DNA from 2 places in the Vibrio tapetis subsp. tapetis genome. Region 1 is predicted to be linked to the other one. Evidence: predicted binding sites of a transcription regulator. Region 1 holds the regulator's gene; the other holds the start of a gene.

Region 1 (4,458 bases):
TCAAACCGTTTGTCGAGAGGGACGGGTAAAGCAACTTGAGCAATGGTCGGGCGCATATAGAGTGATGGGTTATTTAGCTGTTAATCAACTATAGTAATTAAATCGACCATAAAATACGAGGAATAAGCCAACCAAAGGGTAAAGCGGCCTCAGTGATGAATAACATCTGAAAAAATGGTGAAAAAACTATCAAATGAGTTGATCCGTCAGGCAAGTTTCATTACTATACCGCGCCTAGAGCGATGTGTACTTACGCATCGACTATTTTGAAACCACGTGTGGTGTCCGGCTTAGATTCGGATAGCGACACGGCCTATATTAAGGTTATCCCTATGAAAACTGGTATCCACCCAGAATACAAAGCAGTTTCTGCTACTTGTTCTTGCGGCAACACTTTTGAGTTCAACTCAACTCTTGCTAAAGAATCTATCCACCTAGACGTATGTGACAAATGTCACCCGTTCTACACTGGTAAGCAACGTGTAGTTGATACTGGCGGCCGTGTTGATCGTTTCAACAAGCGTTTTGGTGCTCTTAGCAGCAAGTAATTACGAATTTCGTAATACGACCAAATTCGAAAAGGACGCTCAGGCGTCCTTTTTTAGATCATGAGTCTGAGCCCGTCTATTTTTAAGCTTCTTTTGAACCCATTCGCATTTACCGTTTCTGTCTTCTTTTGCATATCACAATCAGTTATCAATCTTATTGACATTCCGTCTAGGATCTCGGTCTGACTTACATTACTATAACCCCACAGTTAACGTTTATGTAACCTCACACAGCATTGGGATTCTGCCACCATGTCCGAAGACAACAGCCAAAAAGATTTTCGTCAACAAGCTCTCGATTACCATGAATTTCCGACTGCAGGAAAAATCGGTGTCGCACTCACTACTCCGGCCGATACCGTTGAAGATTTGGCACTGGCTTATAGCCCAGGTGTAGCAGAACCTGTAAGAGAAATCGCACAAAATCCAGACAACGTTTACAAGTACACTGCTAAAGGTAATATGGTCGCGGTTATTTCAAATGGCACCGCAATTTTAGGGTTGGGTAATTTAGGTCCATTAGCTTCTAAGCCAGTAATGGAAGGTAAATCTCTACTGTTTAAGCGCTTTGCTAATTTGGATTCTATTGATATTGAGGTCAAGCACCGCACTATTCAAGAGTTTGTCGATACGGTTGCTAACATTGCAGATACGTTTGGTGGCATTAACTTAGAAGATATTAAAGCACCAGATTGCTTTGAAATTGAGCGTCAGCTTATCGAGCGTTGTGACGTACCCGTTTTCCATGATGATCAACACGGCACGGCAATTGTTACTGCCGCAGGTATGCTAAATGCCATTGAACTTCAGGGCAAAGTGCTAGAAGAGTCGACGATTGTTTGTTTGGGCGCAGGAGCGGCGGCGGTTGCTTGTATGGAGCTACTGATCAAATGTGGCGCTCAACGCGAAAAAATTTACATGCTGGACCGCAAGGGTGTTATTCACACTCGTCGCGACGATTTGAACGAATACAAGCAGTTATTTGCTAATAATACGGATAAGCGCACATTAGAAGATGTGATTGAAGGTGCGGATCTATTCTTAGGTGTCTCTGGGCCAAACTTGCTTCCACCAGAAGCGCTGAAATTGATGGCTGATAAGCCCGTTGTGTTTGCATGTTCAAACCCAGATCCTGAAATTAAGCCAGAGCTTGCTCATCAAGTTCGTGATGATTTGATCATGGGTACAGGGCGCAGTGATTACCCTAATCAGGTAAATAATGTAATTTGTTTCCCGTTTATTTTCCGTGGTGCACTCGATGTTCGTGCAAGTGAAATTAATATTGAGATGAAGCTAGCTGCGGTTGAAGCGATTCGCCAGTTAGCGAAAGAAACAGTGCCAGAAGAAGTGAAAAAAGCGGCCGGTGTTGACGAGTTAGAATTTGGCTCTGGCTACATCATTCCGAAACCTATGGACCCTCGTTTGTTGCCTCGCGTTGCTAAAGCTGTGGCGCAAGCGGCAGTAGATTCTGGTGTGGCTCGTATTGAGATGCCGGAAAATTATATGGGCTAAAGGCTAAAGGCAAAAATAAAAGGCAGAAGGGAATACCTTCTGCCTTTTTTATATCTATTCTTCGTCGAATGCTTCGAATTCGATACCCATCTCTGTCATCAGTTTTTTCACTTCGGCAGGAATATCATCAGGGCGATCTTTTCTTAAATCTTCATCCGTTGGAAGAGGTTGCCCCGTGTAGGCATGTAAGAAAGCTTCACATAGCAGTTCACTGTTGGTCGCATGGCGTAGATTGTTTATCTGACGACGGGTTCTTTCATCCGTAAGGACTTTTAGCACCTTAAGTGGAATCGAAACCGTAATTTTTTTTACTTGCTCACTTTTTTTTCCATGCTCAGCATATGGGCTAATGTACTCGCCATTCCAATCTGCCATTGCGCACCTTCATTTTCTTATTAATATCGAATTAGATACCAAGAAATCAGCGTCAATCGCAGCTTAGTATCAATATAGGTGATGATTTTAGCGACTTTTACCGCCATAAGCAAAGACATATAGACGTCCAGATGTGTTGACGTCCTTTTTTTGAGGGGTTAAAGTAGATATAAAGTAGCAATACTGCTAGCAAAAGCACGACACCGTATGTTATCCGGCCGCCGTTATTGGTATAACAGATAACATGGATTTTGGAAAGGAAGACCAACCTTATGAGCGATCGCAAACCAGCAACCATTGCTGTACGCACCGGTATCGAGGCTGATAGTCAATATCATGCCGTCGTCCCCCCTATTTATCTTTCCACCAACTACGGCTTCCCAGCGTTTGGTGAAGTACCTAAATACGATTACACCCGTTCAGGTAACCCGAATCGTGGCCAATTAGAGCAAGCATTATCTGAATTAGAGTCAGGTGAGGGCGCGGTTATCACAAATACGGGCACCGCAGCGCTAAACCTATGGGTCAGTACCTTTTTAGGGCCAGACGATCTGATTATTGCGCCTCATGATTGCTACGGTGGTACTTACCGTCTATTTAATACTCGCTCATTAAAAGGCGACTTTAAGGTTGAGTTTGTTGACCAATCTGATCAAGAGGCTCTGGATGCTGCTCTTGCTAAGAAGCCAAAATTAGTTTTACTTGAAACGCCATCGAATCCATTGGTTCGAGTGGTTGATATACAAGTTACCTGTGATAAAGCAAAAAAAGTAGGAGCACTGGTTGCGGTAGACAATACCTTTTTAACACCTGTGTACCAGAAGCCTTTATTGCTAGGCGCCGATTTTGTTATTCATTCTACGACCAAGTTTATTAACGGCCACTCTGATGTTATTGGTGGTGTGGTCGTAACGAAAAGTACACAGCATGCCGAAGAGCTGGCGTGGTGGGGGAATTGCCTTGGTGCAACGGGTACGCCGTTTGATAGCTACATGACTTTACGGGGTCTAAGAACCTTGGCAGCGCGTATGCGAGTGCATGAAGAAAGCTCAGTACAAATCTTACAGTACCTGCAAACTCAATCCTTAGTTGCCAAGCTTTATCACCCAAGTTTGCCAAGCCATCCTGGCCATGACATTGCGAAAAAACAACAATCGGGTTTTGGCTCAATGTTGAGCTTTGAATATGCAGGTAGCTTTGACTCTTTAAAAGCGTTTGTTGGTCACCTGAAGCTCTTCTCATTGGCGGAGTCTCTTGGTGGGGTAGAAAGCCTTATCTGTCATCCAAGCTCTATGACGCACAGAGCGATGAGTGATGAAGCGCAATTAGAAGCGGGCATTACAACGCAATTGCTGCGCTTATCTGTTGGGCTTGAAGATGCTGATGACCTCATCGCTGACTTACGCCAAGCCTTTGAGTTGGTTCAGGAGGAAGCGTAATGACGATTCAACGCCAGTTACACAAATTTGGCGGAAGCAGTCTTGCTGATCCTGAATGTTATTTGAGAGTCGTGAATATCTTGCGCGAATACTCTCAACCAGAAGATTTAGTTGTGGTTTCTGCGGCGGGCTCAACAACCAACCTGTTACTTAGCTGGTTAAAAGCACTCGATAAAGATGGCCGTATTGCCCATGAGTTGCTGCAAGAGTTACGTCAATTTCAAACTCATCTTGTGACCACTTTGCTTAATGAAGAACGAGCATCGACATTGCTGGAACAGCTAAATAAAGAATTTTCTGCTCTTGGGGAGTTGAACGCCCCATTGAGCCTTGCAGATCAAGCTGCCGCTCTTGGGCATGGTGAAGTTTGGTCTTCTCGTTTATTGGCGACCTTATTATGTCAGCACGATCTTGAAGCGACGGCTTTAGATTCTCGTCATTTTCTGCGGGCGGATCACGGTGCGCAACCAGAAGTTGATCGTGCACGATCTTGGCCTTTGGTGAAATCAACATTAGCTCAGCATTCTCATTGCCGCTTAGTGGTGACTGGTTTTATGGCGAGTAATGACAGTGGTGAAACCGTA
Region 2 (4,458 bases), 110 kb from region 1:
TAAAACAGTGGTATAGAAACACGGCATGGATAGCTTCACGCACGTAGTTATTGCCTCGGAACGAAAAAGATACGTTAGAAACACCACCAGAAATCATCGCGTGTGGCAGGTCGCGTTTTATATCTCCAACTGCTTCGATGAAATCGACTGCGTAATTATTGTGTTCGTCAATGCCCGTTGCAACCGCAAATATATTGGGATCAAAGATGATGTCTTCTGGAGGGAAACCCACCTCATCAACCAAAATATGATAAGCGTTAGTACAAATTTCTAATTTACGCTCTCTCGTATCCGCTTGCCCTTCTTCATCAAATGCCATCACAATAACAGCGGCACCGTAACGGCGAACTAATTTGGCTTGTTGAACAAACTTCTCTTTACCTTCTTTTAAGGAAATTGAGTTAACTATGCTCTTACCTTGCACGCACTTAAGGCCTGCTTCGATCACCTCCCACTTAGAGGAATCGACCATAATAGGCACTTTTGATATTTCAGGTTCAGAAGCACATAAGTTTAGAAAGCGAGTCATACATGCTTCTGCATCAAGCATGCCTTCATCCATATTGATATCGATGATCTGTGCACCGTTTTCAACCTGCTGACGCGCGACATCAAGAGCTTCATCGTATAGCTCTTCTTTTATAAGACACTTAAAACGAGCAGATCCGGTCACGTTAGTTCGTTCACCTACGTTTACAAACAAGCTTTCTTTTTCGATCATCAGAGGTTCTAGACCCGATAATCGACACGCTACTGGGATATCAGGCAATACTCGAGGTTTAACACCTTTAACAGCCAGAGCCATCTGCCTAATGTGCTCTGGTGTGGTGCCACAGCAACCGCCAACAAGGTTTAAGAACCCACTTTGCGCCCACTCAGCGATATGCTCAGCCATATCTTCTGGAGAAAGATCATATTCGCCAAAAGCATTTGGAAGGCCAGCATTTGGGTGGGCAGAAACACTGCATTCTGAAATGCGAGAAAGCTCATCGACATACTGCCTCAGTTCGTCAGGACCTAATGCACAGTTCAAACCAAAGGAGATAGGTTGAACGTGTCTGAGTGCATTATAGAAAGCTTCCGTAGTTTGGCCTGAAAGAGTACGGCCAGAGGCGTCAGTGATGGTGCCAGAGATCATGACTGGTAATTCATAACCCAGCTCTTCAAATACGGTTTGAACCGCAAAGGCACACGCTTTTGCATTCAAAGTATCAAAGATCGTTTCAATCAAAATAAGATCGGAACCGCCTTTGATAAGCGCATGAGTAGACTCACAATACGCTTCTACCAGTTCATCAAAACTGACGTTTCTAAAACCAGGATCATTCACATCAGGTGATATAGAACAAGTGCGGTTTGTTGGGCCAAGTACCCCCGCGACATATCTTGGACGCTCAGGCGTCTTAGCACTCCACTCATCAGCCGCTTCACGGGCTAACTTTGCTGCGACATAGTTGATCTCTGCACTGAGACTCTCCATGTCATAATCGGCCATAGCGATAGTGGTTGCATTAAATGTGTTGGTTTCCAGAATATCAGCGCCGGCGGCAAGATATTCCAGATGAATTCCTTTTATCAACTCAGGCTTAGTCAGGACCAAAAGATCATTATTGCCTTTTAAATCACAATGCCAATCAGCAAAACGTTCACCACGATAATCCGCTTCTTCGAGCTTATAATCTTGAATCATGGTGCCCATGCCACCATCGATTAACATGATGTATTCTTTTAACTTCGCTTCAATTTGTTGTTTTACTTCGCTTCCAGCCACAATACTGCCTCATTCCTTGCGTATAGTTCATCCTATCATATCGATTATAGAAATCTAGACGGCCAAACCTTGTTGTTATATTTTTATGTAAACAAAATACGCTATCCGATAAATAATAAAAAGCATTTGATATTTATACGTGCTAGATAGAAAATCAATATTCATACTTTGTTACACTTAAGCGAGTTTTACATCATGTCCGTTTATTACACCCTGTGTTTTTTATCAGCGGCAGCTATGTTGATTGCATTTATCAACTCTAAATTCGGGAAAATGCAAACCACCATAGCCATAACGGCTGGTGCTTTGGTTTTGTCGCTGCTCATTATTATTGCGGGCCAAAATGATTGGTTCGAATTACGTCATGTCGCAATGGAAACAATGACGACAATTAACTTTGAAGACTTTCTTTTGAAAGGTGTACTAGGTTTTCTGTTATTTGCTGGCGGACTGGGTATCAAACTACCCAATTTAGAAGACCAAAAGTGGGAGATTACAGTTCTTGCCCTTGGTGCTACCCTCATTTCAACAGCATTAATTGGCTTTGCGCTCTATGGCTTCTGCTCACTAATTAATGTACCGCTCGATCTCATTTACTGTTTACTATTCGGTGCTCTCATTTCGCCTACCGATCCCATTGCTGTACTCGCTATTGTCAAAAAACTAGATGCCCCTAAGCGTATTTCAACTCAGATCGAAGGTGAGTCTTTATTTAATGACGGATTTAGTCTAGTTATTTTTGTCACATTGTATTCATTTGCATTCGGTACAGAAGCTCCAACTTTTGGTAGTGTTTCCATGCTATTTCTACATGAAGCTATCGGTGGAATAGTCTATGGCTACTTGCTCGGACTATTATTCCACTACTTGATCAGTGCTACTGACGACCACTCAATGGAGTTACTCTTAACTATTGGTATTCCAACAGCTGGATATACTTTTGCGCAAGTCCTGGGAGTCTCAGGACCATTGGCAATGGTGATTTCTGGAATAATGATCGGAAACTGGACGAGGTTCGTGGGTTTTTCTAAGGAGAGTGAAGAACACTTAGACAATTTTTGGGAGTTAATTGATGAGTTCTTGAATGGCGTGCTATTCCTGCTTATCGGTATGTCTATGCTGTTATTCAACTTCCACCAAGAAGACTGGTTATTAATGGGATTTGCCGTCCCTCTTGTGCTTGCTGCCCGTTATATCAGTGTTAAAACTGCATATTTAGGCTTCCAAAGATACCGTAGCTATAACTCATGGTCAGTTAAGATACTGACTTGGGGAGGGTTACGGGGCGGTCTAGCATTGGCGATGGCTCTTTCAATTCCGTCAGGAATACTCGTCATTCCAGACAAATCCATAGATGTAAAAGAGCTATTACTTGTCATGACATATTCAGTGGTTGTATTTTCTATTCTTGTCCAAGGCTCGACCATAATTCCCATGATTGAAAAAGCAAAAAAAGAAGAGTAACCGAGAACAAGGCCACAACAGTGGCCTTACTACTATTTATTAGTGCTGGTGATACTAATCTTTTGTGAAGTTTTCTTCCGAAAAACGATCTAAATCATATGGGGTCTGTTGGTAAACACAGTAGTTAAGCCAATTTAAAAACAATAAATGTCCATGACTTCTCCAGCTTGCAACAGGTTTGTTATCAGGATTATCATTAGGGTAGTAATTAACTGGAATAGCAGGCTCCATACCTTCGCCTAGATCTCGGACATACTCGTGATGCAATGTGTGCGAGTCGTACTCTGGGTGCCCAGTAACAAAGACATTACGCTTATCCTTCGTTGAAGCTAGGTAAACACCAGCAGCATCTGAAGTTGCTAATATGTCCAAATCAGTATGTTCCTCTAGATACTCTGGTGAAAAGTCCGCATACCTAGAATGGGGAGCCAGAAAAGTATCATCGAACCCGCGTAAAACCGGATGAAACTCTTGCTGGATCTTATGGTGGTAAACACCTGATAACTTTTCTTTCCGAGTTCGCTTTGGAAGGTTATACAGTAATTTCAATCCCGCTTGTGCAGCCCAACATACATAGAGTGTTGACGTAACGTGCGCTTTCGCCCAATTCATAATTGTCTGTAAATGTTCCCAATAAATCACATCCTCAAACTGAACCAAGCCTAATGGTGCTCCAGTGATAATCAAACCATCAAAATTCCTATCTTTTACCATTTCAAATTGACGATAAAAGTTATCCAGATGCTCTGTGGGTGTGTTTTTACTTGGTCGATTGTCGATGCATAGTAGCTCTACGTCTATCTGGAGCGGGCTGTTAGATAATAGCCTTAAAAATTGAGTTTCGGTCTCAATTTTTTTAGGCATCAAATTCAAAATCAACACTTTAAGCGGACGGATTTCTTGAGTGGTTGCACGGGATTCCGGCATCACAAATATTTTTTCTTCTCTCAATACATCCAATGCAGGTAGTTGATCTGGAATCCTAATTGGCATTTTACTTTCTCCCTAAAGAATATAGCCGTCTATATGGCTACATTATATCAGAGGATACCGTATGTCGAGGGGAAAATATGACGTGTGATACTATTATTATAGACGTAAAAAAGCCCAAGTCGTAAGACTTGGGCTTAATATAAGTGGCGGAGTGGACGGGACTCGAACCCGCGACCCCCGGCGTGACAGGCCGGTATTCTAACCAACTGAACTACCACTCCGCAGTGGAA

What was found. Region 1 encodes MetJ, which represses methionine synthesis genes. Its sites were predicted from a motif close to TTAGACNTNTANANGTCTAA; they were not measured.
Region 2: a site for MetJ is predicted at 1,818-1,837, ahead of metH (methionine synthase). Genes of this name have one in related genera too.

Annotation. Positions count from the first base shown of each region.
Region 1 is NZ_LT960611.1:2,989,719-2,994,176, reverse strand. It holds gene priA (primosomal protein N') at 1-56, opposite strand, end outside; gene rpmE (50S ribosomal protein L31) at 333-548, shown strand; gene VTAP4600_RS13370 (malic enzyme-like NAD(P)-binding protein) at 801-2,060, shown strand; gene metJ (met regulon transcriptional regulator MetJ) at 2,115-2,435, opposite strand; gene VTAP4600_RS13360 (O-succinylhomoserine (thiol)-lyase) at 2,708-3,874, shown strand; gene VTAP4600_RS13355 (bifunctional aspartate kinase/homoserine dehydrogenase II) at 3,874-4,458, shown strand, end outside.
Region 2 is NZ_LT960611.1:2,875,732-2,880,189, forward strand. It holds gene metH (methionine synthase) at 1-1,717, opposite strand, end outside; gene VTAP4600_RS12775 (cation:proton antiporter) at 1,967-3,235, shown strand; gene metA (homoserine O-acetyltransferase MetA) at 3,290-4,228, opposite strand; tRNA gene VTAP4600_RS12785 (tRNA-Asp) at 4,373-4,449, opposite strand.